Rubripirellula tenax: one gene and its partner. The protein of the gene in region 1 interacts with the protein of each later gene in a pairwise test. Links are inferred from orthologs where the notes say so. Each region holds a gene or a part of one and is shown on either strand. Other genes may lie near its edges. The genes, in order: bioB and Poly51_RS18500.

The links.
Region 2: the proteins of bioB (region 1) and Poly51_RS18500 interact in binary tests that used the Escherichia coli proteins (3 or more experiments, as listed by UniProt). The link is inferred for Rubripirellula tenax from one-to-one orthologs.

Annotation. Positions count from the first base shown.
Region 1 is NZ_SJPW01000001.1:1,006,082-1,021,648, reverse strand. What follows is about bases 8,218-11,060. They hold bioB (biotin synthase BioB), read left to right. Parts: upstream 8,218-9,053; coding sequence 9,054-10,067; downstream 10,068-11,060. Other genes in these bases: Poly51_RS03735 (DUF1501 domain-containing protein), read right to left, coding at 10,924-11,060; Poly51_RS03740 (DUF3127 domain-containing protein), read right to left, coding at 10,247-10,627; Poly51_RS03750 (hypothetical protein), read right to left, coding at 8,375-8,905; Poly51_RS03755 (gamma carbonic anhydrase family protein), read left to right, coding at 8,218-8,366. Outside these bases: Poly51_RS03785 (trans-sulfuration enzyme family protein), read right to left, coding at 1-1,168; Poly51_RS03780 (hypothetical protein), read left to right, coding at 1,618-2,856; Poly51_RS03775 (SHD1 domain-containing protein), read right to left, coding at 2,896-4,809; Poly51_RS03770 (protein kinase domain-containing protein), read right to left, coding at 4,806-6,419; Poly51_RS03765 (RNA polymerase sigma factor), read right to left, coding at 6,481-7,074; Poly51_RS03760 (toprim domain-containing protein), read left to right, coding at 7,195-7,851; more of Poly51_RS03755, read left to right, coding at 7,848-8,217; more of Poly51_RS03735, read right to left, coding at 11,061-12,339; Poly51_RS03730 (DUF1553 domain-containing protein), read right to left, coding at 12,336-15,341; Poly51_RS03725 (ATP-dependent DNA helicase), read right to left, coding at 15,472-15,567. UniProt on the Escherichia coli protein: Catalyzes the conversion of dethiobiotin (DTB) to biotin by the insertion of a sulfur atom into dethiobiotin via a radical-based mechanism.
Region 2 is NZ_SJPW01000005.1:75,420-91,050, forward strand. Bases 12,535-15,441 are described here. They hold Poly51_RS18500 (class II glutamine amidotransferase), read left to right. Parts: upstream 12,535-13,506; coding sequence 13,507-14,376; downstream 14,377-15,441. Other genes in these bases: Poly51_RS18490 (sigma-54-dependent transcriptional regulator), read right to left, coding at 12,535-12,785; Poly51_RS18495 (hemerythrin domain-containing protein), read right to left, coding at 12,912-13,400; Poly51_RS18505 (hypothetical protein), read left to right, coding at 14,373-15,441. In the rest of the region: Poly51_RS18430 (glycogen debranching protein), read left to right, coding at 1-398; Poly51_RS18435 (MBL fold metallo-hydrolase), read left to right, coding at 579-1,976; Poly51_RS18440 (dihydroorotate dehydrogenase-like protein), read right to left, coding at 2,095-3,144; Poly51_RS18445 (bifunctional aminoglycoside phosphotransferase/ATP-binding protein), read right to left, coding at 3,179-4,702; Poly51_RS18450 (hypothetical protein), read right to left, coding at 4,854-5,264; Poly51_RS18455 (universal stress protein), read right to left, coding at 5,268-6,242; Poly51_RS18460 (universal stress protein), read right to left, coding at 6,257-7,156; Poly51_RS18465 (hypothetical protein), read left to right, coding at 7,398-7,979; Poly51_RS18470 (helix-hairpin-helix domain-containing protein), read right to left, coding at 8,098-9,090; Poly51_RS18475 (dihydroorotate dehydrogenase-like protein), read right to left, coding at 9,103-10,146; Poly51_RS18480 (hypothetical protein), read left to right, coding at 10,443-10,709; Poly51_RS18485 (GxxExxY protein), read left to right, coding at 10,863-11,243; more of Poly51_RS18490, read right to left, coding at 11,337-12,534; more of Poly51_RS18505, read left to right, coding at 15,442-15,631.

The DNA of each region.
Region 1 (15,567 bases):
CGGGTGTGCAGTGGTAATAGCTCATCACCAAAGGTTGCTCGATCAACGTTTCGACTCCACCCAGACTCGGCGCGATGCGAGCGATCTTGGCTGCGTCGACGACGCGTGCAGTCGCTTCCCAATCGGCACCCTTCACCGTGAACGTGATCAATCCGCCGAAGCCACGCATCTGGGCGGCCGCGATGGCGTGCGTCGGATGCGAAGCCAGGCCGGGATAGTAAACGCGTTCGACGCGCGGGTGAGCTTCCAAGAACTCGGCGATACGGAGGCCGTTTTCGTTGTGACGTTGCATCCGCAACTCGAACGTCTTCATGCCTCGTTCGAGCAAGTACAGATTATGGGCCGAGTTCACGCTGCCCAGCACACCGCGAAGCTTTCGTACCGGGTCCAGCAATTCGCGACGACCGGCGATCGAACCGGCCAGCAGATCGTTGTGGCCGCCCAAGTACTTCGTCGCCGAATGCCAAACATAGTCGACGCCAAAGTCGATCGGTCGCAAGTTGTAGGGCGTCGCCAACGTGGCATCGATCAACGTTTCGACTTCGTTCGCTTTGCCGATCGCGACGAACTTTTCCAAGTCGATGCAGGTCAGGTGCGGGTTGGTCGGCGACTCGCTGACGATCATCTTGGTTCGGTCGTTGATCGCCGCTTCCATCGCGGCAAAGTCGCCGGTCGGAACCTGATGCGTCACAACGCCGTAGCGGGCCAAGTGCTTGGAACAAAATTCGCGGCTGCGGTGATAGCACTGGTCAAAGAAAACGATCTCGTCGCCACTTTCCAGCTTCGTCATGAACAGACCAACGATGGCCGCCATGCCGGACGAATAGACGATGGCATCTTCGGCGTTTTCGAGCGCCGCCAACTTGGCTTCGACGCTCTTCTCGTTGGGGCTGCCATAGCGACCGTATTCCTCGCGAATGTCTTCGCCTTTGACAAAGCGAAGCAGATCCGCGGTCGACTCGAACGTGTAAGTCGACGTCGTAAAGATCGGCTGGGTGATCGACCCTTCCGGCTTTTGACGTTGCTCCCCGCCGTGGACACTTTGTGTGGAAAGGCCGTGTCCCGAAAAGGTGGGCCGGTCGTCCGCCCGTTCCACCAGGTGCGGCGGGGGTGCGTCGTCTCCACAAACCGAGTCGGACGACAGGTAAGAATCACGATCAATAGACATGTTCGTTGGCATGGCTCTTTAGCAGGTAAAGGCTGCAATCGGCCGCAAATCCCTCAAGGGGACGCGTTTGGGCGAAACGTTTCACCCGCGTCAGTCTTTCAAGAGTAGCCACAGGATTACGAATTGACAACCGATTTCACCGGGGTGGCATCACACTTTGTTGTGTCCGCGGTGGCCAATCCCCATCACCGACAAACCTTTCCAAGCCACGAGCATGAAGAACAGGCAACCCTTCGTGGCCCCGCGACTCCGCTCGCGGGAATCGAACTGCAAAGCAATTCGGTAACCTGTCGCGGCATGCCGGAGTTACGGGCGCCGAGACTACGGGCGCCGAGACTACGGGCGCCGGGGCCAGATAGGCTCCCCGCCCAGGGGTTTGGCTTTCCCCGCTTCCCCCCTGGCGTATAGAATCAGAAGGTTGTTTTCGCACTTCGTTCAAGGATCGCAAGTTGTCTCCAATCCCCACCGCATCTCGCTGGCTATACGCCGCGATCCTGATCGCCCTGGTACCCCATGTCGGCTTCGCTCAATCGCCCGCCGACGAAGCAATCGACAGGGTCGAGTTGCCGGACGGAGTCGAAGGCGCCGAGGATGCCGACGTCGCACCCGTGGTAGTGTTCGACGAAGAACAACAAGCCAAGTTTGACACCTTGATCGATCAGTTGGCATCCGGTGAATTTGCAAAACGCGAACGGGCTGCCGCCGAGTTGATGGACATGGGGCTGGACGTGGTCGGTCCACTACGCGACCGGATTGCGGAAACCCAAGACGCGGAAGTCCGCTTACGAGCCGAGCAGATCGTTCGTCAATTGACCGTCGGCGACATGCAGACTCGCATCAACGATTTCTTGGCCGGTCGCGACGTCGACTTTGCTGGTTGGGAAGTCATTCGTTCGATGCTGGGCGACAACGGCACGATCCGCGAAATGTTCGTCGAATTGACGCAGGCGCATCCGACGCTGACCGCGTCGATGGACGGCTCCACCCGCGACCGGGTGATCGCGCTAGAACAGGCGATCGCAACGGTCCAGAACCGAACATTCATCGAACGCAAGTTTCCGACTCGTGCCGACACCTTCGCGATGGTGCTTCCAACGGTGGACCCCAAAGTTCCAATCACGGTAGGTTACGAAACAGTGCTGTTGAGTGTGTTACAGAAAACGGGCGCCAGCGAAATCGCCCGCAACGGCCAACTGGCACCCTCGTTCCGTGCGCTGCTTGGCCGTTGGCTGATTCGCAGCACGCTTTCCAATCGCTACGAAGCGTTGACAGCCGGGATGACGTGGGACGTCGCCGACGCGTTGCCATTGGCCGTTGCTACGTTGACCGAAGCGAACCAGGCCGACACGTTGTCGACGGCGCTGCAAGTGATCGCCCGGTTCGGGAAACGGGAACACGCGTTGCTGGTGCTGCCGTTGTTGGAAGATTCACGCCCGGCTTCGGAAACGGGTGAAGTGTTCGGCGATGCGGTGCGAACCGAACTTCGTGACGTCGCCATGGCAACGATCGCGATTCTTTACGACGCCGACTTGACCGAACTTGGATTCGGTGATCTGCAAACGCACCCGACGTACGGCTTTATCATGGGCGACATCGCATACCCCGGCAACGACCCAGAAGCGCGAGCCAAGACCCGAGAAAAAATCGATCAACTGCTGGTCAAGGCGGACAAAGTCGAAGGGTCGTAGTCGAGCCCCGCGTGATTCAACCCGGGTCGTTCGTTCTATCTATTCCGATACGCCCCGCGAGGTAAACGCAGCGTGAGTCAGCGCGGTTGTGTTTGCATGGGTCGTTGCCGATGGTTCGGGCAGCGACATGAATTTCGGAAAGCGTATCGCCGAAAAAATATTCAAATTCGGTTGTTTGCCCAGTTGTTCGATCGCCCGCTCGAGCGAACGTGGATTGTCGAAATACATGTGGGGCGACAAGTTGGCGTCGCTGCGACGAATCAGCAGATCGTCGCCTGAGCGCAGATCAACGAAGGATTGATACAGAGTCACGATGTAAGATCCGTGACCCGTAAAATTGATCGCGTCTTGTCTTGGACCGTTGATTTTTGCCTTCAACACCAACGTACCCCATTCGTCGACGACCAAGCCTGATGCAGTGGCCGCCGCCTTCAGGTCGATAGCTACTTGGTCACGATACTCGGGCTGTATTTCTGTCACATCGATGGAAACTTTCGCTCCCGGATGAACCACGAACGACTCGGGATCGGACATCGCGCGGTCAAGCATTTGGGCGGCCATCGGAGTCGGCATTTCAGTTGGCAAAAGCGAACCGTTTTCGCTCGCTTGCACGACCACCATCGCATACTTGCCGACCATCGCCATCGATTCGATGCCGGAGTATTGGCAAAGGTCGGTTTGCGTGGGCATGTGGAACAGCATCCGATTGTCGGTCAGCACAAAGTCGGACGCTGGCACCGCGAACTCCTGATTGAGTGAAATCGCGCGATCCAAATCCACCTGTCCGATCCAATCGCCGCGGGCCAGATCCAGTCGCATTAGCCGACTTCCCGAGCTGACGATCACCTGTTTCCCGTTCGGCGTGAACGCGATCCGCGGCCAAGACACACGACTGCCCTCGGGCATCACCTGCTGGCCCATCAAGCGGCCCGTCACCGGATCAAGTACGGTCACAACTTCATTGTCAACGATCGCCATCAATTTCCGGTCGGTCGAGAGTGCGATGTCGAAAAACTGGGAATGAAGTCGACCATGCCACACCGGCGACTGCGTCTCGATCCGCCAGACCGCCACGTGGCCCTTCGTGGTCACGGTATATATCAAGTCTGCATCGATAGTGCCGCCCGATTTGATTTCACCGTCGGCTTTCCGACTGTACGAAGTATCATCATCTGGGTAGGGAGTCCACGATCCAGAGCGTTTGAGTTGCTTGTTGGCCAATTGCCAAACTTCCATCGAGTCTTTCTTTTCGAATTCTCCTCGAGCGTTTGCGTTGCCCGCCATGACAATCGATGTTCCGTCGTCCAACAACGCGATCGGACGCATGTCGGCTTCGACGGTATCCGAATGGACGCTGCGACCGGTTTTCAAATCGATCAACGATAAACGCGTTTGCGGTTTCGGAACCGCGAACGTCGTTGTGTAACCGATGACCGCGCGGCCGATCGCGACATTGACCACGATCGGGTGCGACTTCTCGTGAAAGCTCGCCTTCTTAGTCAGCGGTGCTCGGACGGGGATGTAACTTAGGTCCGCGTCAATCACGGGCGGATTCCAACGAGTTGCCGCAAGCGTCACGATGTCTCGAGCCCGATCCCAACGGGTTTTCCGAATCGACGACCAAGTGCCCAGACTTGAACCGGATTCCGCTCGTTTATCCGTCGGCGAATCAACGGCTTCGCCATCGTCGACCATCTGAAACGGGTTGTCCCCTGCTTCGAGATACTTCTGGTCGTCGACGCTCAAACGCGACACCGCGATCTTGATCGTCTTTCCCGCCGAGTCTTGCAGAAAGACATCGCCATCACGGACTTCGATCAACCGGCCGTTGATTTTGAATCGCCCCGTGATATCGGTCCACGAACGTAGGGACGCCTCTTGGGACATCACCGGAGGAGACGTTGTGACACAACCGAATAACATCATTGACAGACACAGGAGCAAGGTTTTCATCGGCCTTCCAATTCGACGGTTTCTTCGAAGGGATTTTTGTTTAAAATTTCGTTGGCCGCATCCATTGCACTCGGAGACAGCGATGCGGAACGATCGCCGGATACCAACGCAGCGATCACCTCGATCGCTTCACTAGGAATTTCGCTGGCCGGCAACGGCACCAGTCGGTGCAACCACTGTGGCACCCGCTTGCCATCGCGTAAATCGGCAATCAAGTTGACTCGATCCAAGTCATCTAGCGGGGCCGCGGAAACGACGGTGGGTTTGAATTCCGTGGGTTCGCTACCGTCCATGATCGAATGACGAGGCATCATCCAAGCACCGATCGCTCCGCAAAGCAACAGTGCAATGATCCCCATCGTTGTGCCCACCATCGCTTTCCCGCGCAGGAAGCGTGGCTCCGTCGCCGTCGACAATGCGTTGGGCAGTCGGTGCCGCTGTGGGTCGCGATCATGGTCGGCCGCCTGTTCGATCCATCGCAGAACGATGCCGGCGTTTTCGGGTCGACGCTCACGATCTTTTTCCAACAACCGTGTCGCCAAGCGATCGATCCAAGGCGGCAACTCAGGACGAACGTTTCGGATCGGCGCGTGGTCGTCGTGAACGATCTTAGACAGGACCGCGAACGAAGACTCGGCCGCAAAGGGAGTTCGACCGGTGGCCATCCAATGGACCAAACTGCCAAGGCTGAACAAATCGCTGCGTCCGTCGACCGCGTCACCGCGAGCTTGTTCAGGCGACATGAATTCCGGCGTGCCCGCCAACGTTCCCGATACGGTCAACGATTCGTCATCCATCGCGCGAGCCAAACCAAAATCGGCCAAAACGACTTGTTCGATTCCGCCGAGCAACAGAATATTTGACGGCTTCAGGTCACGGTGAACCAATTGTTTATCGTGCGCGGCGGCTAGCGCGGCAGCGATCTGGCGCGCGACGCCGGTGATGTCTTCCACAGAAAATTCTCGCTCGATCGCATACGTCCTTAGCGACCCTTCTTCGATCAACGGCATGACCAGGAACGGCACGTCGCGCCAAGTACCGACGTCATAAATGGGAATCACACCCGGGTGGCGAATCGACGCCGCGTTCTTCGCCTCTCGCAAAAATCGTTGCGATGATTCGGGGTTGACGATCAAATGCTGGCGAAGCGTTTTGACGGCGATACTGCGTTGCGCCAGCGGATCGTAGCCTCGGAGCACCAATCCCATTCCACCGACGCCCACGATGCCCGTGACCCAGTATTTGCCCAATCGCCCGAGGACATCACTTCCATTCGCCGGTACTGTATCGTCGTTCGTCGCCGGTTCGAGCCATTGTTCCAGGTACCGTTGGTTCACGGAATCATCCATCGATTGTGAAACCGACGGCGATGCTGAACCATCCAACATCAACGCGTGCGAGCCGATATCACGACGCGTGTCCAAATTCTCGGACACCGATCGCCAAAACGATTCCTCCGCCGCGCGACGTTCAATGATTTGTCGGCATTCATCGCATTCGTCCAAATGGCGTTCGAATTCTCCGGATTCCCCTCGGTCACACTCGCCGGACAAATACCGGTCGATGCGATCGGAGTCGCACGGAGAGTTTTGGGCGGTAAAATTTTCCATAGACGTTCTACAACCGAGCCGCCGGATTCTGACAGCACCGCGTGTGGAGATTCACGACGAATCATCCCAACCGCTCGATCTCCTGCTTCAATCGACGAATGATCCGACTTCGGGCCGCGTACACACTGCCGGGCTGCTTGCCCAAATCGAGGGCGACATCGGCGATCGGTTCGCCGTCGACGGTGGTTCGCCAAAACGCTTGCCACGTGTCGCCGGCAAACTCCGGCTGGACCAAGCGGGCGGCGGTGCGGAACAGTTCTTTTTGGTATTCACGCTCCAAGACGTCGCCGTCATCAAGCGGCTTGGCCTCGGCCGCGTTTAACATCGCTTGGACGCCCGAGTCGCCGGTGCCCCGATCCAGCGTCTTGCCGCGAAGCGCGTTTATGGCAGCGTTTCGAGTCACCGTGTTCAACCACGTTCGAAAACGAGCGCGCGAGGGATCGTGCGGCCGCTTGGCCAGGGCCCGGCCAACCGACATCAGCACTGTTTGGGCGACATCCATCGCGTCGGCGTCTTGCAAGCCTTTGTATCGGGCGGTTCGGTAAATCACCGGATGGTAAATCTGAACAAACTCGTCCCAAGCCGCCTGGTCGTCGCCGTCACCGACGCGAAACAGCAGACTCAATCGCGTTTCGGGGGCGTCGGGTGCGTTCACTAGAACCAGCAATCAAGGAGACAAGAACCGCAGCGGTCGAAGGATAGAGAAGTATAGCCCAGCGCGGTAGGATCGCTCAAAGCTGTTTTGACTGCCGACTGAAAAACAACCGAGAAGACCATGTTTCGCATCGTTCCGACCAAGCTGCACGAATGTCGCGCCAGCGGTGTCGGTTCGGGTGCCGAGCTGTTCATTGTCGAAGGTGATTCGGCATCGAAATCGGTCGTTCGCGCCCGAGACTCGGAAACGCAAGCAGTGCTGCCAATGCAAGGCAAGCCGCTGAACGCGGTAAAGGCGCGCAAGTCAGCCGTCGCTCGCAATCCGTGGTACACGGCCGTGACATCTTCGATCGGCGCGGGCTGGGATGACACACTCGATCCAACGAAACTGCGATACGACCGAATCATCATGCTGTTCGATCCCGACGCCGACGGCATCCATTGTGGCGCGCTGCTGTCGATGTTCTTTTATCGATTCATGCGCCCCATCTTGGACGACGGCCGGATCTGGGTCGCCCGACCACCGCTGTACGAGATCACTTCACCGGATACTGACGATCGCTTGCACGCCTACAACGAAGACCACTACGGTAAGATCCGCGACGCGCTTGACGCAAAGGGCGTGCGTTACACCAGCCAACGCTATCGGGGATTGGCCAGCATGAACGAATCGGCGCTCGTGACGACCTGCATCGACCCGGCAACCCGCACGATCCAGTCGTTGGCGGCCGACGATGCCGAAGCGGCAATACGAATGTTCTGTGGAGGTCTACAGTGATCGACGCGACGTTTCATCCTGAACGGGTACACAAATCCGTTTTCATTGCTAAGAACGCGACAGTGATCGGCGACGTGACGGCGGGCTCCGGTGCAAGCATTTGGTTCGGTGCGGTTGTTCGCGGCGATACCGAAAGTGTCGTCATCGGTGAACGGTCTAATGTGCAAGACTTGTGCGTCTTGCACGCCGACCCTGAATATCCGTGCGTGATCGGTGACGACGTCACGATCGGGCACGCAGCGGTGGTCCACGGCGCCACAATTGGCGACGGAGCGATGATCGGGATCCGCGCCGTTGTTCTAAACGGTGCCAAAGTCGGTGCGGGTGCGATCGTCGGCGCGGGCGCGGTCGTGACCGAAGGCATGGAAATCCCACCCGGTCACTTGGCGGTCGGTGTACCGGCAAAGGTGATCCGCGAACTGACACCCGCGAACATCGCTCGGGCCAAACACGCGGCCGACCACTACGTGGCGGCGGCCAACGCGTACCGAAACCAGTCGACGACACCCTCGTAGCCGAACCCTTACTTGCAAGCCGCGGCGACGGCGCACCCGCTGCAACTGGTGCCGCAACCGCCACCTTCGGCGGTGCCGCAGTCGGGGCCGCAACCGTCCTGCATTAATTTGGCGAAGTGGCGACTGCGGACGATGGACTCGTACTTCTTCGCGATCTCTTGCGTGATCGACGTGGCGATATCATCGGCCGGGCCAAGAAAATGCATCAGCAGGGTCCCGCCGTCAAAGATCTGGTCGATATCCAAGAGGCATGCCTTGGATCCGGCTTCGGCCAAAGCCGTTCGGCATAACTGAATTGCTTCGCGTTTGTGCCGATTCAGGCGACGGATCAGCAATTCGTCCTCGTCGGTGGTCCCTCGAACGACCGTGACTTGCGATTTGACGGACGCGTTTGGGTCGCGGCACGGGCCGATCACTTCGCCCAATTCGATTCCTCGACCCGTCCGGGCGATCACGCGACGCCCCCGCTCCAGCGGCATGGTTGCCGTCGCGGCGTGGATCTCGGCGAGCGATCCGATGCGGAGGAAAATGGGGTGCATGGCGGACTGATTTTAAGGCTTCTGCGACAAACGTTCGATGAATAAGTGAGAAAAGGCTGTGCCGACTTGTCTCCGGCCGTGTTGGGCGGCACCATAGTGGCCGATCCTTCCCCCGATCGCAACTCACCCACCAAGGTAACCTGGCGCGATGCTGAACGTCGAAACCAAACCCGAAATCGGTAATCCATACGATCAATGGGCCGAGCAAGTCTTGGCCGGCGAGCCAATCAGCCGTGAAAATGCACTGGCGATCCTGCGAGCACCCGACACCGACGTGCTGGCTCTTTTGGCCGCCGGGTTCCGAATCCGCCAAAAGTATTTCGGCCGCACGGTGCAGCTTTACTTCTTGATGAGCGCCAAGAGCGGCCTGTGTCCCGAGGATTGTCACTATTGCAGCCAATCGAAAATCTCGACCGCGCCCGTTCCCAAACACAACATCCTAAAACGGGATGACCTGCTCGACGCTGCCCGGATCGCTTCAGAACGTGGCGCGAAAACGTATTGCTTGGTCATCTCGGCTCGCGGTCCGAACGAGCGAGAAATGAGTGCCGTCGAAACGATCGTGCCGGAAATCAAACAGAAGTACGGACTCGACATCTGCGCCTGCTTGGGTCTGCTATCGCGAGAGCAAGCGGATCGCTTGAAAGCGTGCGGCGTCGATCGCGTGAATCACAACCTGAACACCAGCGAAGATCATTACGCCGAAATCTGTACGACGCACACTTACGCCGATCGCGTGCAAACGCTGCGTCACGTCCGCGATGCGGGCATGGAGATGTGCAGCGGCGGCATCATTGGCATGGGCGAGAAGCACGAGGACGTCGTCTCGATGGCGTTTGATCTGCAAGAACTTGGCGTGCAGTCGATTCCGCTGAATTTCTTGAACGCGATCGAGGGAACGCCGATGCAAGGCAATGCGGACTTGTCGCCCAACGATTGCTTGCGAGCGCTTGCGATGTTCCGTTTCGTGAACCCAACGCGAGAACTGCGTATTTCCGGTGGTCGCGAAATCCACTTGCGATCGATGCAGCCGATGGGACTTTACGTGGCCAACAGCCTGTTCGTGGGCGACTATTTGACGACCAAGGGACAGGCCCCTCAATCCGATTACGACATGATCGCGGACATGGGCTTTGAAGTCACGACGAAGATGGGTGCATAGTTCAGCACGGCCGTGTCCCTGGCACGCCATAGCGACGTTAAGAACTGCTTTGCAGTTCGATTCCCGCGACGGCGTCGCGGGTCCACATAGGGTTACCAAGCGGGGGTAAAGATAGGAATTAGGAAAAAGGGTCAACGACATTTCCTAAAACCTGAAACCCAACCCCCAATACCGATTCCTCAGAACGGCGCTTCGTCGTCGCCGGCTTCGCTGAAGGCGTCGTTGGGGTCGCTGGTACGCTCGCGCATCGTGTGGCTGTCTGCCCCGTCGCCCGTCACGCGAAATGACGTGGCTTCGACGTTGACGAAGAACTTGACTTCGCTTTGCTCGTCCTTCTGCCAGCGACGACCGTTCAATCGATACTGTACTTCGACCTCGTCACCAACATTCAAATCATCAACGGTATCGCACGAATCGCGGGTGAATTCGACAGGCACGTAGTTGGTGAAGCTGCCCTTGTCCTGTTCCAAAACCACAACCCGCTTGCGAAAGCCCTTCGCACCGTAAGTCTTGGTTTCTTCGATCAAATGCACTACGCCGGTAACTTTGGCTTCGCTCATCCTGTCACTCTCTCTCGTCTAACTGAAACGTCGTAAGGTTCGTAAGACAGAGAGTGTAGCGAGTTCGGGCGGATCGTTTTAGTGGCTATTCAATCGAACATTTGTGTGGCCCGGGCACACCGTGACAGGGCTGTGAACTGCTTTGCCGTTCGATCCCCGCGAACGGCGTCGCGGGGCCACGTAGCAGCCTGTTGAAAAAGGGGTGTGACCCTCTCCGACGTTTCGAATTCACAATGTTTCAGCAACGTCTCCAAAGGGTCAGCCCCCTTTTTCAACAGGCTGGTAGGGCTGCCCACTTAGGTCAGAATGTCTTGGACGACGTGGCCGTGGACGTCGGTCAAACGGAAGTTTCGCCCCTGGTACTTGAACGTCAGTCGTTCGTGGTCGATGCCCATCTGGTGCAGGATCGTTGCGTGCAGGTCGTGGATATGGACCGGCTTGTCGACGATGTTGTAGCCGTATTCGTCCGTTTCGCCGTGCACGGTTCCCGGTTTGATGCCGCCGCCCGCCATCCAAATCGAAAAACAACGTGGGTGGTGATCGCGACCGAAGCTGGTCGCCGTCAAACGACCTTGGCAATAATTCGTCCGCCCGAACTCCCCGCCCCAAATCACCAAGGTGTCATCGAGCAACCCCGTCCGCTTCAGGTCTTTCACCAGTGCCGCCGACGGCTGATCCGTCGCCTTGCAACTTTTAGGCAGACTGCCTGGCAAGCCGCCGTGGTGGTCCCAACCCTTGTGGTACAGTTGGATAAACCGAACACCGCGTTCGGCCAACCGACGTGCCATCAAACAATTGGCCGCGAACGTGCCCGGCGCCTTCGCGTCTGGCCCGTACGAATCCACCACATCGGCCGGCTCGTCGGCAAAGTCCGTCGCTTCGGGGATCGACGCCTGCATTCGAAACGCCAGTTCGTACTGTGCGATTCGAGTCTCGATTTGACGATCGGCGTGACGCGCCAATTCTAGATCGTGTAATTTGCCAAGCGTGTCCATCGCCGCTCGCCGGCTGGCCGGATCGATGCCATCGGGATTCGACAAATACAAGACCGGATCTTTGCCGTTTCGAAACGAAACCGCTTGGTGCTTGCTGGGCAAAAAACCGCTGCCCCAAAGTCGCGCGCCCAAGGGTTGCCCGTAATTTTGGTCCTTGGTCGTCATCACCACGAACGCCGGCAAGTCGGTGTTGTCCGTGCCAAGTCCATAATCCATCCACGCGCCCATGCTGGGTCGACCCGGGATCATGCTGCCCGTTTGCATGAACGTCACACCCGGCCCGTGATTGATCGCTTCGGTTTGCATCGAACGGATCACACAAATGTCATCAGCGATCGACGCCGTGTGTGGCAACAGCTCGCTGACCCACGTTCCGGCCTGTCCGTGCTGGCCGAATTTGAACGGCGAGCCCGCCAGCGGCAGACTCGACTGATTACCGCTCATGCCCGTCAATCGCTGAGTCCCACGCACCTCGTCGGGCAATTCCGTGCCGTGTTTTTCGTTCAACAGCGGTTTGTAGTCCAGCAAATCCAACTGAGACGGAGCGCCCGACATGAACAAGAAAATGACCCGCTTCGCTTTCGCCGCATGATGCAGCGCCGACAGAATGCCGCCGGCGGCTCCCTCCGAATGGCTCGCCAACAAATGGTTCGTCGCCAACGCGCCGAACCCCAGTCCCGTCGACTGCAAAAGACTTCGTCTCGAAAACCCGCTCATCGTTTCACCATGCTTCCGTCGTAGTTCATGACTGTCCCGACGACCACGGTCATCGCCGCCAGCGCGTTTGCGTTAAGCTGGCCGTCCGCTGCCGCATCACCGATCTTTAAGAACGCTTCCGTTCGAGATGAATCCGCAGCAAAGTACTTCGATTGCAATTCAAACAGCTCGCCGAGCAACCGAGTCTCGTCGTCGGACGGCCGTCGACTGGTCAGCGTGCGGAACGCCATTGCGATTCCATCTTCGATCAAGCGATCACTCGGAATCGATCGCAAAATTTGTTCAGCCAAGCCTCGCGATGCTTCGATGTACTGCGGCCCGTTCAGCATGACAAAGGCTTGCATCGGAGACGCCGTGCGTTCGCGGCTGACCCGACACACATCTCGCGTCGATGCGTCCAACGTCATCATCACCGGCGCCGGAGCCGTTCGTTTCCAGTACGTATAAACGCTACGGCGATACAGTCCATCGCTCCTATCGCGATCGACCGGCTTGTACGAGACTTCGACTTCGTAGGGCCGTGCAGGTTCGCCCCCGACCCGTTTGACCAATCGGCCACTGACCGCGATCGCCGCGTCACGCAGCATCTCGGCAGGCAATCGATACGACGGAAACCGAGCCAACCACACGTTGTCGGGATCGGACTGCGCGACTGAGTCGTCGGGATGGAAACTGTCTTGCCGATAAGTCCGCGACGTCATGATCTGTTTTAAGATCGCTTTCGTGTCCCAGTTGCCCTCGATGAACTCGACGGCAAGGTAGTCGAGCAGTTCCGGATGCGTCGGCGGTATCCCTTGGCTGCCGAAATCCTCCGGCGTACGAACCAGACCCGTTCCAAAAAGCATTTGCCAATATCGATTGACGGCGACCCGCGACGTCAACGGATGCCGTGGGTCGGCCAACCATTGGGCAAGCCCCAGTCGATTCGACGGTGCGTCCTTCGGGAACGGCAACAGTGCCGCGGGTGTTCCCGGCGTCACGAGTTTACCCTTCTGGCTGTACTCGCCTCGGCCCAGCACTTGGCTGGGGCGAGGTCGGTCGAGTTCCTGCATGACCATGATTTCTTGAATGCCGTCTTCGATACCACATTTCTGCTGGCGGGTCGAAGTCAACTCCGATGCAAGCGATTGTAATTCCGCATCGTGCCGTGCCATCGCGTGGTCGAGCATTGCGCCCGGCGAATGCATGGAACGATTCGCTTCCTTGGCCGCTTCCCAGTCTGTTAGCGACACGTCGAACACCTGCAACCGATCGACACTGCCGTTCTTGAAGCCACGGTCGCGGAATCGTTCGCCGACGGCGATCGTGTCACCACCGCCGCCGGTGATGTTTTTCGTCAGCGCATCGCGAACGACGTCGACTTTTGCCTTTTTGCCGTCGACGAAGATCGCAAGGCCATCCGCGCGACTCGATCCGTCGTTGGTGACGACCACGTTGATCCATTGGTCGATCGGAATCTGGTCGACCGCCTTGATGCTGATCGCGTTGCCGGGCCAAAAATGGATCAGCGACCATTGCAATTTCCCGTCTTCAATCAACAACTCGTAGCCGCGACTGGCCGCATCGGTCCACGCCCGCGATCGATGGAAGATGACGGCGCGTTCCTTTGCGTCGGGCGTCTTGACCCAAATGGAAACCGAGAACGGTTCGCTGCGATCGAAATTGCCGACCGGAGTAGGGACGGCATCGTCGCCGGTCAACAAAAACGCGTCGCCGTCGACGCCTTCGACAATTTTGTTTCCGCCGGACGGCGAGCGATCGAATTCGAGACGATAAATCGGCTCGGCAAACTTGAAGTCAACGAAACGTCCGCTTTCGATTTGTTCCTTCCAGAACGGGCGATGTCGATGTTGCCGCTGCACGATCGATTTCTCGACGGCCGCGACTGTGGTTTCCGCGTTGGCGAGCGACGTCTCTTGATCGGGTGTCGGCAAACGCAAGGTTGGCGTTGGAATCGCATCGGTAAAGTACGAATACAAACCAGCTTCGGCGATGTTGTCGAAGAACGCCGTCAACTGAAAATATTCTTCTTGGCTGATCGGGTCGTACTTGTGGTTGTGGCAACGACAGCATTCGTACGTCAGTCCCATCATCGCGGTCGCGACCGTTTGGGCCCGGTCGGTCACGTATTCGATTCGATACTCTTCGGGAACGCTGCCGCCTTCAGATTCTTGCGGATGCAAGCGATTGAACGTGGTTGCCAAGATCTGGCGCCGAGTCGCTTGGGGCGTCTCAGCAGGCGGCATCAGGTCGCCCGCCAATTGCTGGGTGATGAATTGGTCGTAGGAAAGGTTGTCATTGATCGCATCGATGACCCAGTCACGCCATGGCCAGACGAAGCGATCGCGATCTACTTGAAACCCGTACGTGTCGCTGTACCGCGCGGCGTCCAGCCAATCCGACGCCATCCGCTCGCCAAATTCTTTTCGTGCCAAAAGTCCGTCGATCAGAGTCTCGTACGCGTCAGGCGATTCGTCGGCAAGAAACGCGTCGATTTCATCGATCGTCGGCGGCAAACCGATCACGTCGAACGTGGCTCGGCGGATCAACGTTTCTTTGGAAGCCGGCGGAGCAGGCGTAAAACCTTGCTCGTCGAGTTTCCGCTGGACGAATTGATCGATCGGCGCAAGCGATCGATTCGCCGGATCGGGAAGCCGGGGGCGTGTCGGCGAAATGAACGCCCAGTGGCCCTGATACTCACCGCCCTCAGCAATCCACTGTTTGACACGCTCGATTTGCGTCGGTGTCAGCGAACGCTCGGAATCTGGCGGTGGCATGATAAGGTCGACGTCGTCGGAAGTGATCCGCGAGATGACTTCGTCGAGATCAGCTTCGCCGGCAATATCCAGCCTCAGTCCGGCTTCCTGTTTCGCTTCGTCCGGACCGTGGCAGTGAAAGCAATTCTCAGAAAGGATCGGCCGAATGTCACGATTGAACGTGACCGTCTCGGCCCACGCAGGCGCGGCCAACAGCAGGAACGGGATGAAGAGGCGAAGGTGCATGAGCGAGGGACTTGGAAGGTACAAACGGGCAACCCTATGTGGACCCGCGATTCCGTTCGCGGGATCGAACTGCAAAGCAGTTTACACCCTCGCCACATCATGCCACGACCGAATTTTCTCGCAGCGCAAACTACTTCTTTTTCTTGATCCTCGAAACGTAATGAACCGGAAGATCCGGCAGCGACTGGACGAACGTGCGACCATACGGCTTCGTTCGAATGCGCGG
Region 2 (15,631 bases), on another replicon or contig:
AAACGAACGCCGATGTGTTGCGGTTTGTGAGGATGATGATCGCGTTTCGCCAGCAGCATCCTTCGATCGGTCGCTCGCGTTTCTGGCGAGACGACGTTGTTTGGTATGGCACCGACCATTTGGTGGATCTGTCGCCCACTTCGACACGTTTGGCCTATTGCCTGCACGGCGTATCGCAGGGAGACCAAGACCTCTACGTGATGATCAACAACGCAAATGCGCCGGCAAGGTTTGGAATTCAAGAGGGCACGATCGGCGACTGGACACGCATCGTCGATACGTCGCAGCAGAGTCCAAATGACATTCTCGATGAATCGTCGGGTCACTTGGTTCCCGATGTGTTTTACGAAGTCGCCGCGTCCAGTATTGTCGTCCTGATTCGCAATTTAAAGTCATAAATGGCATCCGATGTGCATGTAATTCAATGGTGAGAAAACGTGACGCAGAGGCGGGGAGACGCAGGGCCGCAGAGAAGACAACGACGACGAAAATAAACACACGCACATCCTCTCTGCGGCCCCGCGTCTCCCGCGACTCTGCGTCAAATTCCCTCGCTCCCAACTCAAAGGAACTCGCCCATGTTTATCCAACGTTACTACCTCGAATGTCTTTCGCATGCGTCCTATATGGTCGCCGACGAAACTACTCAGCAAGCGGTGATCATCGACCCGCAACGAGACATTGATCACTACGTCCAAGATGCTCAGGATAAAGGCTACACCATCAAGTACGTCATCTTGACTCATTTTCACGCCGACTTCGTTGCCGGCCACATCGAACTGCGAGATCGCGTTGGTGCCGAGATTGTGATGGGGCGACGTGCCGAAGCCGAGTTTGCTCACAAGGCGATGCGTGATGGTGATGCCATCGAACTAGGACGCGTGCGTTTGCAAGCGATGGAGACACCAGGACACACACCAGAAGGGATCACCATCCTCGCGTTCGATCTTGACGAAAGCGATTGCGAACCCAAGGCGGCATTCACCGGCGACACGTTGTTCATCGGCGATGTCGGGCGGCCTGACCTGCTGGCGTCTATTGGCGTGACGGCGGATGAACTTGCGGTGATGCTCTATGACTCAACGCATCACAAACTGATGAACTTGCCCGACGAAACGCTGGTCTATCCCGCTCATGGTGCGGGCAGCATGTGCGGAAAAGCACTCAGCGACGAAGCCGTTTCGACGATCGGGGAACAGAAAAAATACAACTACGCCCTGCAGCCGATGTCGCAGTCGGAGTTCGTCAAGCTGGTGGAAGTGGATCAACCCGAAGCCCCCGGCTACTTCGTTCATGACGCGGTTTTGAACCGCAAGGAACGGGAGAGTCTGGACCAAACGATGGCGGGGAACTTGACGGCACTGCCGCTGGCGAAGGTATTGGAGATGCAGTCCAGCGGTGCCCAGGTTGTCGACACCCGCGACTCGATCGACTTTGCCGGTGCCCACTTGAGCGGCGCGATCAACGTTGGCATCGACGGCAAGTACGCGACTTGGGCCGGCACCGTGCTGAAACAGGATTCGCCAATCATTGTCATCGCCAAAGATGATCGTTTGGCAGAGTCCGTCATGCGTCTCGGCCGGATCGGATTCGATCATGTCGCCGGATATCTCGATGGGGGAATGACATCGCTCGCCGAGTACCCCGAACATCTCGCTACCGTTCATCGGATCACCGCCCCGGCCGTTTATGCACTCTACGCTTCACCCACGGTGTTAGATGTTCGCAGTGAAAAGGAATTCGCAACTGGTCACATCCCCCGCAGCGTCAACATTCCGCTGAATCAACTGCAAGATCGAATTGACGAGGTGCCTACTCAAGGCCCTTTGGTCGTTCATTGCCAGGGCGGATACCGATCGTCGATCGCGTGCAGTTTATTGCTACGTCATGGTGCGGAAGACGTCCGAGATTTGGTCGGCGGCTACAAGGCGTGGGTGCAATCCAAGTTGCCGGTTGTTGAGCCAGCTCAGATTTAAAAAGAAGTTGACGCAGAGGCGTAGAGACGCAGGGTCGCAGAGACTCGCGATTTATCTGAATCTCTACTCTGCGTCTCCCCGTCTCCCGCGACTCTGTGTCACCTTCTTCTTGCATCGTTCAATCCACCGGATGGCCCCAGCGGTCGGCGTGGAGGGTGGGGGTAGTGACTCGGGTTTCGGTGGCGTCCAGATGAGCGGTGAGGGCCGTGATGTAGGCGGCTCGTTCTTCATCACTGTTGAACTGTAGCGGCCGGCGAGTTTGCAAGTCGGCGATGGATTGCATGTGATGCGACTCCATGAATCGGGTCAGCCCGTCCAGCAAGTTACGAATCACGTCCGGGCCTTCGCGGTAGATCGCCGAGGTGACCATCGCGACGTCCGCGCCCACCATCAGGGCTTTGATCAAGTGGTCAGCATGGCCGATTCCGCCACTGGCCGCCAACGGCATCGCGGGACAGTAGCCGTGAACCTGCATCAGCATGTCCAACGAATCAGGCTCTTCATCGGCTCGCGTCAATCGCCAACGACTGGCCAGCTTCAATGTGTCCAAGCAAAGGTCAACGCTGGGGGCGCGGCTGTGCAGCACCATGCCCGACGCACCGGACAATAACTGCCGGGCGACGTGAGGGATGCTTGTGAAGTTGCGTCCGAGTTTAACGAACAATGGGATCTGGATCGCCGCGTTGATGTCGCGTACCGCATCCAAGATCGTGGTTTCGATCTCGGCGGAGCTTTCGAAATCGGTTGCTCTGCCTTGATGAGCGTTCAATTCGATCGCCGCCGCACCAGCCTCTTGCAATTCACCGGCGAAATCCATCCAGCCTCCGGCGGTAAACCCGTTCAGGCTGGCGATGATCGGAATGCCCTGCAACGTGCTCGACCGATTGACCAGTGCAAGATACGACTCGGCGGTTGGGCACGCCCAGTTGTGTTTGGTTCGTTGCGACTGAGCCAGGATAGATCGTTCACGGCCAGTGATCGGCCTGCCAGTCTTCAGGCTCCGCTCGATCACTTGTTCTTCAAACAACGATGGCAGCACAATTGCTCCGGCGCCCGCATTTTGCATCGCCGATCGCGTGTGCTCGTTCATTGACATCGGGCACGCGCCCACGATGACGGGCGAGGCCAGACGAAGGCCTCCGAAATTCGTGACCAATTGAAAAGACATGACCAGGTTCCTCGATCGTATAGAGAAGGGGTGACTAGAGGTGCTCGGCGATTTGAACCGTGTCGGGAACGTCAACGACGTGCTCGCGTTCGGCATCCGACAACGGGTCTTGGTGTGCGAGTTGGTGTTGCAGCACCGCCAGGTCCGCGTCCGATGCGTCGTCGCCATGGGCATCCCGATCGGCAACGCGTTGACGCAGCGTTTGTGGGTCGCTGTGGCAATCCAGGATCGCAAACGAAACGCCGTGGTCCTTAGCGAGTTCATGAAATTGCTGCCGATCGGATCGTTTCAGAAACGTCGCGTCGATGATCACGCTGTAACCGGCTCGCAGAATACCGGCCGCCAGATCACTCAATCTCCGGTATGTCTTTTCATTGGCATCGTCGCAGTACATCGACGCCACCAGGTCCGCATCCGGCCGGTCGGTGGGCGACAAACCGAACAGACGCTTGCGTTCGACGTCGCTGCGAAGTCGGATCGCTTCGTGCCGCTGAACAACGGCTTCGCTGAGCGTGGTCTTGCCGCTGCCACTGACACCATGGGTGATCCAAAGCTGCGGTGTTTCTCGCAGCGTGAACCGATAGGCCAAATCAACGTGCGCACGCACGTCGTTCTCGTCCGATCGCATCGACGCCGTCAGTGCCCGCACCAACGCCCGATAGAACAAAAACAACCGCAGCAAATCCATCGAATCATAATCGCCGGTGTGTTGCAAATATAGGTTCATGAACGAACGAGACAAATCGAGATGCCCGCGTGCGGCCAGATCCATTGCCAAGAACGCGGCGTCGCTGAGCACGTCGATCCAACGCAAATGATCGTTGAACTCGATGCCATCGAACGGCACCAGCTTGTCGCCCCAATGCACAACATTCGCCAGATGCAGGTCACCATGACATTCCCGCACATAGCCCGCGTCGATTCGGCGGGTGAGTGTATCTAGATGCTGACCAAAGAAGTCGCTCGACCAGACGCGCAGGACTTTCAACGTCACCGCCACGTTCGGCGATGTCGATTGCTGCAGCGTTTCGATGATCTGATGAACGTTGCTGACCAAAAAACCGGGCCACTGGCGGGCAATCTCATCGTTACCCCTCGTGGCCGATTGATGAAACATCGCGACCGTTTTAGCCAGCAAGAACACTTCGTCGGACGTCAACTTTCCTGCGTCGACACGTTCGCTTAAAAGCGTTCCGGCTGGAAACCGCCGCATCTTGACGGCGTACTCAATCGGTTCGCCGTCGCCTTGAATTGCGACGTTTGCACCCGAAAGCGTGACCGGTACGACGTCGAGATAGAGATCGTCCGCGTATCGACGATCCAGACGCAGTTCTTCGTGGCAGCAATACTCGCGAAGTCCAAGCGTGCTGTAGTCGAGGAAATCAGTTTTGATCGGCTTCTTGACTTTGTAGGCATACTCACCGGCCAGGAAAACCAGCGAGATATGCGTTTGGTGAACGACCACGGGTTTGTTGACAGGGTGCGGGTAAGCATCGCGACGTTGAAGACCGGCAATCAGTGTTTCGGTGCAGACGCTTTCGTCGGTGGGTGTGGCCATCGTTCATTCAACGCAAAGAGAAAATGACGCCAGCGGACACGATCGAAATCAAAGGGGCACTTAGATTTCATCGACCGGCCCGCTGGCGTCGGGGCACGGGTTCCGCAAACCGCTACTCGGCCTGCGATTTCATTAACGCGTTCCGGCGCTTTCACATGTACGAATGGCATTCCACGCATCGAACCGTCAACGCCACGTAGCCCATCGTGGCTCGATGAATGTCTTTCGCCTCGGCGGCTTCGGCGATCAGGTCGGCTGCACGCTGAAAGTCACGACTCTGCGATGCATATTCCGCCGTCTGGATTGCGTTCCATCCCGACTCGGTGCTCAACAACCGCAACGACCGAGCGTCTGCGGCGATCTTGCCAAACTCCTCCAGCGTCAAGCCCTCCAAGATCGCTCTCGACTTGTCCAATTTCATCCGCATAAGCGGGGTCAATTTGGTGGGCGGGTTTTCGACGATCGGCTGTGCGGGAGTCTGGGCAAACGCAGTAAACGAGACGGCTGCAATGCCGATCGCGGCGAGTAAGATCACGGCGGCAAGGAATTTTTTCCATGGCATTCATCAAATCAAGGGAAGCGGCTGGTCGTCTTCGATCAAAACCGTGCGTGACATCTCGACGGGCGAAACGAAGCCGTCTGGCTTCAACGCTAACAGCGAACACGTCACGTCGGGGATCACCGTTTCGGCTGTGTTGCCGATCAAGAAACCCGCGACGCCGGTGCGGCACACGGTTCCCATCACCATCAAGTCGGCTTCGACTTCATCGGCGACGCTGCGAATGACCGCGGCGGGTGAACCCTGACGCAGATGCAAGTGAACGTCCGTCGCATCGGCGTAAGGTGCTTGCAACAGCTCGTCGAGAGTCCTGTGGACCTTGGCGTGATGATCTTGCCGGATCGAATCCACCGCATCATCACCGGCGTGGCGTCGCATCGAATCTTCCATCCACACTTGCCATGCGGCGACGACATGAAGTTGAGCCTTGTCGCGTTGGGCGATCGAATAGGCCAGTTCAAGAATCTTTCGGTTTAAATCAGCGTGCTTTTTGTCGTCCGACTCGACATCAATCGCGGCGACGACTTGATCGAATTTGCCGTGGATCTCCGGTTTGAGCAACCACACCGGGCATGGGCAAAGACGCAGCAACGACTTCGCGACGCTGCCAAACAATCGTCCGGCGGCAGAGAAACCGTCGGCCGTCTTGACGACCAAATCATGCTGATCGTTGACCACTTGCCGCGTGATCTCGGTCGCCGGATCACCGATCGCGACCACCACATCCAGCGGCACGCCGGTGTCGGACAAGTCGCCGGCGATGTCCAGCAATCGACGCCGGCGATCAGCGGCCACAAGCCGTTCGAGTTCCTCGGGTTTGGCCACATCAGTCATCATACCCAAGGCTTTCGGGATGGGCTTAACGACATCCATCAGTGTCAATTGAGCATGGTTTTCCATCGCCAATTCAGTCGCCCGAGCCACCGCGAATTCGGGATGCTGCGTTCCCGCGTAAACGAGAATGTGTTTGAACTTTTTCATAATGTTTTCTTTCGCTAAGAAGTGGCCGTTTGAGTTTGCGAGACGCTCTTATCGACACCGTGAATCATTCGATTGCGAGTGATCCAAACGCTGCAACGAGCGTGACGCAAGACAAATCGCGTCATGCTGCCCATCAAGACACGGCCCAGTCGGGTGCGAGGTGTTTCGCCGACGACAATCAGGTCGATGTCATTGGACTTGATGTAGCGAATCAGCCCCTCGCCGATGTGATCGCTGTGAATCAGTTCGCCGGTCGCACGTGGAGCCGACGATTGCAATTGCTCGACGGCCGTTTCAATGAACTCCGATGACGGTCCTTCGTAGGGCAAGTCACAGAAATCGGGTTGGCACGTCACCGAGACGACTCGCACGTCGGTTTGCCCCGCCCAACCGAACTCGGCAAACTCTTCCAATGCGGCTTGGGCTGGACCGCTTTCTTCGTATCCGATCGCCACTCGCAACGAGTGCGATTGTTGCAAAGCCTCGGTGGGACGAACGACCAGGACACTGCAAGGTGCGTGCGTGGCAACGTAGTCGCTGGTGCTGCCCAGTAGGACTCGAGCGACAGCTGAATGCCCCGTGGCCCCGACGACCAGCAGTTCGGGTTGCAATTCGCGAGCGATCGCGACGATTGTTTCACTGGGATGGCCTTCGCGAATGACATGCTTCAGCGAAACGTTGGCCCCCTCAAACAGCCTTTGAATGTTGGCGAAGGATTTGTCGGCGGCCTTTCGTTCCTGAGCCATGCAGGTCTCGATCCAGTCGCCGGCGAGGTACGTCTGATCAGTCCCGGGAACGTACAATACCGAAACGATGGTCAGTTCAATGATTTCGTCATGAGGCAGATGAGCGAGAAAGCGAGCGGCGTCTTCGGCCACGGTCGAACCGTCGGTGGCGAGTAGAATCTTTTTCATGTTTGGTCTCCCGGGTTGGTCTCCTTGCGTGGACCAACAACCAACGCAGCTACGATGCCAAGACGAAAACACCATCAAATCGTCTGACACGTCGCCAACAACCGTGCTTCCATGCACAGGTGCGCGATCAGGATCGCTTTGGATGGTTGTCGGCGATCACGGTGTCGCGAAATGTCAGCCGGTACATCCTTTGCGAAACTCGGTGGCAAACATCCGCACCCGTTCTTGAAGACCCACCGCGATGAACACTACGAAAAAAGGATCCCCATTGGATCGTAAAGCTCAAACCGACAAATTCTTCCAAGACTTGGAAGAACAGATCCTGCAACGATTGCGAAGCGAAGCCAGCAGCCCGACCGGACGCGAAGAGCTGTTACGTGAGACAGGCATCCGCGATGCACATTTGCTTGACGAACTGGGCAAGCTAGGCATCACCGCCGATGGCTTGATGGCACTGCGGTTGTTCCCGCTGGTGTTGGTCGCTTGGGCGGAAGAGAACGCCGACGCCCGCGAACGAGATGCGGTCATGACGCAGGCGGTGCGATTGGCGATTCGCGAGGACACGACCGCGTGGGTGTTGTTGGATCAATGGCTGACTCGGCGGCCGCCGGGATTGGGCGTCGATGCGTGGAAACGATACATCCATGAATTGTTTTCGAAGACGTCCGACGTCGCTCAAAAGCGATTGATTGAGTTGACGGAAAAACAGATGACCGAAGTCGCGAAGGCGTCAGGGGGTCATTTGGGTTTCGGCAAGGTCTCCAAAAAAGAACAAGCGATGATCCATCAAGTGGTCACGTCAATGCGGAATCAGGCCGAATGAATTTGACACAGAGGCGGGGAGCCGCAGTGACGCAGAGAAGTCAGTCTGTACAAGAAAAAGCAACGATTTCTTTCCTCTGCGGCTCCCCGCCTCTCGCGGCTCTGCGTGACTTCAATTCTCACCCATGCACGCCACGTCGTCCTTCATCCTCATCCCACGAGGATGGAAGTTCCGGATGCGGTGCGTGTCCGGCTTCGCGAACACGCACCGCATTGTGTTGTCGATAATAGCTCTGGCATTCGTCTTCCCGACTGCGGACGATGCGGAGTCCTTTGAGTTTGCCGAACTGTGAGGTGATGATCGTCCAACGTCCGTGCGCATTGGCATCATCGCGGAAAACGATCACCCAATCATGCGTCGCGTGTTGCTCTTGAGCGTGGACGGTCGTTGAAAACATCGCCGTATAATGACGTCCCTGACGATCGGTGTGCATGACGGGCAGCCAATCCGTTTGGCTGGCACTGCCTTGCGATGGCTTGATCTTTTCCAGGTCACCTGCCTCCGCACGTCGTCGATACTCACGGTCGATGTCCAATAATTCGTCGACGGAGATCGCTTCCGTCGTCACGCGATTTTGGCTGTCATCGTGCGGCGAGACACCGTGTCGTTCCAAACAGCCTTGAATGGCTTCGATTCGCCGGCGTCCCAGGCCCGGAACTTGTAACAACCGACCGTCGCTGGCGGCCTGCTTCAATTCCGCCATCGTTTCGATGTGAAGCTGTTCGTAGATCCGATGCGATAATTGCGGCCCGATGCCCGGCAAGGTGGCAAAGTAATGCTCGGCGTTGGATTGGCCACGCAAGCGATCCAACAACGGTATCCGCCCAACACGAATGGCCGATTCCAACAAACTTGCGATCGAATGTCCGATCTTCGGGAGTCGGATCAAACCATCCGCTCCCTCGCGATCGAAGACGTCGCGGACGGGCACCGATAGATGGTCCAGCGTCTCGGCCGCCGAACGATAAGCACGAACGCGAAATTCATTCGCTTTCTGTTCTTCGAGCAGGTCAGCGATCGCACGCAATTGCATTGCAAAGGCTTTGTTTTCATGCACCCCTTCGATCTGCTCGCTGGCATGAATCGGATCGGATGATTGGATGACTACCATGCTCGTCTCCTGTTAGTTGCGGTGCCCGAAGGCATCACCGGTTTGTGGACTGACTGTCGGCGTCGGGTCAAAGTACGTGTCGCCGCGAGTCAGCGGATCGACGTGTTCCAGACGCAGCAAGCGTTCTTCATCAAAATGCTCCTTCGGGCACGCCGCTCGGAACTGTTTCAACGTGGGATAGTGCGTCCGTCCCAGATGCCGCTCGATGCCGTCGACTATGTTGCGAATGGCGTCGGGGCCTTCGCGGTACACCGCCGACGTGACCATGACCACATCCGCCCCGGCGATCATCGCTTTGATCGCATCTTCCGCGGTGGATACGCCGCCGCTGGCCGCGATGGACAATCCTTGATCGGCGGACGATGCACGGACAACGCCTTCCAAAATGCCACCGAGTGATCCAACCGGTGACAGTTCCCAATGAATCATCCAGTGCATCCGGTCGGTGCTGACGTCCCAGGCCGGCACATGCGTGAACACTACCAAGCCAGCGGCACCGGCCTCGTGAAGCTGCCGAGCCATTGACGACACATTGGTGTAACGCTGGCTGATTTTGGCCGCGACGGGAATGCTTAGTCTCGCTTGGACGTCATGAACTAATTGGCAAAGCCTCGCCTCGACATCATTGGAGGTTTCCCGGGTATCGAAGATGGCTTGCTGCAAGTTGATTTCCAGGGCGTCCGCGCCGGCCGATTCAATCTCCATCGCATAGGCCAGCCATGGCCCCGTCGATGAACCACTCAGCGACGCGATGACGGGCACCGGACAGGTTTTCTTCAGCGTCGCGATCGTTTTCAAATACGCTTCCGTGCCTCCGTTGTACTTGTCTTGCTGAGGTTGGTAGCCACTCTTTTCGATCGCCCCGAGTGGATCATGGGGTTTCATCAATCGATGAACGATCTGTTCTTGCATCATGGACGGCAACACCACCGCCCCGACGCCCGCACCCACGAACTGTCGCACGGTTTCCGGTTCCAAGGTCAGCGGACACGCACCCACAATGACGGGCGATACCAACTCGATCCCTAGATATTTCGTGGCAAGTTCACCGGACATGGTGTGGATCCAAAAAGAGAAGACAAGAAACGTTCCACATGACCAACATGGCAAACGCTGTTCCCCAATGATTTGTCGAGCGAAATGGCCCTGATCGCGCGCCGGTGTGACAATCAGGACCAACCGGGTGCGCCAATGGTGATGCGTCCAACCCAAGTTCGCGGCAAACGGTCACCGGTACGCGGCTTGCCATGTTGCTTTGCGGTGCGACGAGAAAAAACGTTTCACGGTATGACCACAGCGTCTCGCCATCACCTTGCTGTTCGTCTCAAAGTTTTTGTTCAAGGAACCCCACCATGCCTGCTTCCGCAAGTCGACTGATCTCCAACTTGATCGACGATCTCAAAGAGGAACGTGACGAACTGACGCTGCAAATGCATCTCGGAAAGCAGGAAGCCAAGAGCGAACTAAAGCGACTTGGGAAGAAACTCGACGAACTGAATACACGCTATAAACCGCTGAAACACGCGATGGAAGAAACCGGCGAAGACGTTTGGGATGCGTTGCAACTTGTCGGTGACGAGATCAAAGACGGATTCCATCGGATTCGGAAATCGCTGTGAAGATTGGAAAGTGGTTGAGCGTGGATAATCGACTCGCCATGAATTGAAGTTGACGCAGAGGCGGGGAGACGCAGGGACGCAGAGTTGTGGGTTAGGCTTGGGCCCGTTGTTTTGGCCCTAGAGTCCGCAAACGTGTTAAAGTGAGGATCTCCCATGCATGAGAACGATGTCAGTAAAGTTGTCTTGAACGCTTCGATTGAAGTGCATCGAACATTGGGTGGTCCGGGACTACTTGAGAGCGTCTATGAAGAGGCACTCGCTTGGGAACTGAAAGAAGCGGGCTTGAACGTCCAGCGGCAGAAAATTGTTCCGATACGATACAAAAACATCGAGCTATCGAGTCCGTTGAAGTTGGACCAACTTGTTGCCGATTTGGTGATCGTCGAATGCAAAGCAACATCGAAGTACAACGACATCTTTGCCGCACAGGTGCTGACCTATTTACGGTTGATGAATCTCAAATTGGGTCTGGTCATCAATTTCGGTGAACGGATGGTCAAGGACGGTTTTCATCGCGTCGTCAATGGCTTGTGAAAATTTGGACGCAGAGGTGGGGAGACGGAGAGTCGCAGAGATTTCGCCTCTTCAACTCTGCGTCCCCGCGTCTCCCCGACTCTGCGTCACCTTTCAAAGCACCGATTCGCAGGCCGATTCGTCGTCGCTGGATTCCGTGTCGGCCTTTCCGTTGAAACGATCGAGCAACCGGTACAGTTTGCGACGATGGATTCCCAGCTTGCGAGCCGCACCGGCTTTGTTGCCTTTTTCTTTTTCGAGCACTTCCAAAACATGAACGCGGGCGATGTCGTCTAGCTTGTACTGAGTATCCCCAAGCATGTCTCGCGGATGCGATGGCTCAGGAACCACAACGGGCGTACCAACCGGGAGGGCCTCACTTGTCGTCTTGGACGGCACCTGTCCGTAGTCCACGATCTCGGCCGGTAAATCGTCCGGCGTGATGTCGAACTCATCCGCCAAGATCGTGGCCCGCTCAATCACGTTGATCAGTTGACGAATGTTGCCCGGCCACGGGTACGCGTTCAACGCTTCTCGAGCGGCATCGTCGATGTGATAAGACCGGGGCAGGAAGTGATCAATCAACCGGTCAATGTCGCCTTCTCGTTCGCGAAGCGGTGGCAGGGTAATCGACAGGACGTTGATCCGATAAAATAAATCCTCGCGGAAGTTGCCGTTGTCGACTTCGGTTTGCAGGTCACGATTGGTCGCCGCAATGATTCGGACTTTGACCTTCCGTTGCCGGTGACAACCGACGCGGCGAAGCGAGCCGTCTTCTAAAACACGCAACAACTTCGGCTGCAGGGAAGGCGGCAGCTCGCCGATTTCATCAATGAACAGGGTTCCGCCGTCGGCGATCTCGAATAGTCCTGGCTTTTCCGCCGTTGCCCCCGTGAAGGATCCTTTCTGGTGCCCGAACAATTCGCTTTCGACAAGGTTCTCGGGCAGTGCGGCGCAGTTGACCGTCACAAACGGTTTGTCGGCGACCCGACTGGCTTGTTGGATCGCTTGAGCGACGACCTCTTTGCCGGTACCGCTCTCGCCCTGAATCAGAACGGGTTTCGTCGTCGGCGCGACCTTGCGAATCAGGTTGGAAACATCAAGAAGCGATTGCGATTCACCGATCAATTTCGCGGCCGGTCGCACGCGGGAGATAACCGCTTTGAGTTGTTTGTTTTCTTTCTTCAGCTCGTGTCGTTCGCGAGCACGAAAGCAATGATGCTCCAAATCGCCGAGCGCACACGGCTTGCTCAGGAAATCGCACGCCCCCATCTTCATTGCCGAGACGGCCGTTTCGACGGTGCCCTGTCCGGTCAGCATGATGACTTCGATGTCGATCTTGTCTTGATGAATGCGTTGCAGCAGTTCCAGACCCGACATGCCTGGCATGTTCATGTCAAAAATACCGACATCGAACGATTCACGCTCCAGCAAACTCAACGCGTCGGCGGCATTGGAAACGTCGGTCACGTCATGTCCCTTGCGAGTCATCCATTTGGCTGACGATCGCCGGGAATCCTCTTCGTCGTCAACGAGCAGAAGTTTGATGGGCGTTTCCGTCATGGTGAGTTCTCAGATACTATAAATGTTTTGAGGTTTCCATCACACAACCGATGCGAATGACATACCCCGCCGAACCGATGCGATTGCGTGTGCACATCCGCCCACACGTGCGATAATTCACTCATTTTAGTGCATTTTGTACCCGTCCAATTGTGACCAGGCGGTGCCGCGCATGCGAAAATCTAAAAGTTGATGCAAAGCCTGATCCTGCTGATCCGGCGGCAAGGCTTTCAAATGGCTCAACAGCGTACCGCACGTGGCGGCGTGATCCAGGCCGTGTTGCAAGCGTTGCTTCAGGCTCTGCGCCGCCTCGTTACTCAAGTCCGAATCGGCGTCGAGCCCTCGTAACTCAATCAGGGCATCAAGGATTTGGGCGTGCTCGGCGTAGAGTTTTCCCGTGTAGTCTTCGCCCCGTGACTCGCCGACCTTGGGGTACAAGAACGCTTCTTCAAACGCGATGTGCGGGCCAGCCAATTCATCGAGCCGTCGAGCTTCTACGGCCGCCTTGGCAAATTCACCCTCGTCGAGCAAACGGAGCAAACGCAGGTAGCCCTGCGTGAGTGTGCGATGATCTTCAACGAAAGCTCGCTGCAGTTGTTTCCAAGCATGGGTCATGGAATGTCTCCTGAGTTCAATCCGATTGTTGCAAAGATTGTTCCCCTTTCATTTCGACAAGAGGTTTTCATGTTATTGGAACATGACGTGCATTCTCGCCTCTATCATGTGCCGACTATATGGATTTCGATCGAACGAAGCGACCAAGGTGGAATGCACTCTCGTCCACGCTCAGAATGCGTTGCTGATCCAAAGCCAGTCGGACGAAATCGGCCGATCGCATTCCGACGGTTGGGGAATTGGATACTACGAAGGGCAAAAGCCACATGTGGAACGCAGCGCCGCGGCAGCCCATCACGGTTTGCACTTCAGCAACACGGCCGAACGCGTCTATTCGCAAACCGTCATCTCGCATGTTCGGTTAGCGACGGTCGGGACTCCGGCAATCGAAAACTGCCATCCGTTTCACTGGGGAGGCTGGGTGTTCGCACACAACGGGACCGTTCAGGGCATCGACACGCTGCGACCGGAAATGACGAATGAATTATCCGTCACTCATCAAAAGTCCATCGCCGGCAGCACCGACAGTGAACTGCTGTTTCATTGGTTGATGCAACGTTTAGCGAATGAACAAGTCGTCAGCGAATCGCATTGCAACTCGCTGTCCGATGCAATCGCCGTGGTCGGAAACAGTCTTGCAGAGCTCGACTCCAGGTGTCGCCGAGCAATGCCTGAAAAACTCGCCAAGCTGAACATCGTTCTGACCGACGGTCGCATGATGATCGCGACACGCTTGCGAAATTCGCTTCATTGGACGCACCGCGACGGCATCCGAGATTGCGAAATTTGTGGCATCCCCCACGTCGAACATCAGCCCGGATTTCAATACCGGGCGGTTGTGATCGCCTCGGAACCGGTGTCGCATGAGACCTGGGATGCGATCCCCGACGCAACGGTCATTGCGATCGACGAAAACATCCAGACACGGTCGACTCCCATCCCCGGCATCGAACCAGCGAGCTTGGAGCTGACATGAACGACTGGTTCCCGATTGTCGATCACGCTTGTTGTCACCTGACTAAGGATCAAATCGACTTCGCCGACCGGGTCGCGTCGGAGTTGCTCGCCCGTCACCCGGAGCTATTTCTAAGTTCACTGTTGTCGCCGTTCAAAGCAACTGAACTGGCTTCCTCTCCGTCGTTGCACTTGGACGATCTCAGCCAGATTCGACGAATCAACGATGCCGATCAATCGTTCTTTCAAGAACGTGCCCGCGTCCGTGCGGTCGACGGTGATTTCCTGGCCACGTCGTGGTACGCCGATGAAGCCTACGAAAAATACTGTCGCGACCGATTGGGGCTTGGCGACGTGCATCGGATCGCCCCGCGACCCAACGAGGAATTGAAACACAGTAACGGCGTTCATCTTGCCGAAGCATTGTGGAAAGACCGCCAAACGAGGCGTGAATTGGTGCAAGCGATCAGGCAAAACGACTTACGATACTTGCACCCACACATGGGTTCGCACTCGGTGTGGCATTTGGCATTGTTGCTACATCAAACCAGCCATCGTCCGCTGCAAGTGATCGGTGCCCCGCCGGAAGTCACCCACTTTGCCAATGACAAGGGCGAATTCATGCGTTTGGTGCAACGCATGTTTGGCCCATTGGCTACGCCGCCCGGTCATGTCGTGTGGAACACCGCGAATGCGGCGCGTCGGCTTCAAGAACTTAAGGGTGTGGCTTGTTGCGTGGCGGTGAAACTGCCCAACGCGGCCGGCGGCGAAGGCAACTTGGTGTTTGCGATGCAGCAGATTCGCGACCAATCGTTGACGGAAGTCGATCGGATGTTGCGACAACAACTACCACAATTGCGATACGAGGATGGCGATGAATTGCTGGTCACGACGTGGCAGACCGACGTTATCGCTGCTCCGTCGGCGCAGCTTTGGTTGCCACCTGGTTCCGACCAATTGCCGATTTTGGAAGGCATCTTTGTGCAACGGATGGAAGGCGACCAAGGACGGTTCGCCGGGTTCGGTGCCGCCGATCTTCCTCACGACCTGCGTGCTCGAATCACTCGACAATGCCTGCAACTGGCTCGCGTCTATCAACGTCTCGGTTATGTCGGGCGTTGCTCGTTCGACATGGTCCTGATCGGCGACGATTTCGATTCAGCACAGATGCAGTTCATCGAATGCAACGGTCGTTGGGGTGGCACGTCGCTGCCAATGACATTGATGAACCGCATCTTTGGCGATTGGAAGACGCAACCCTTCGCGACTCGGATGCT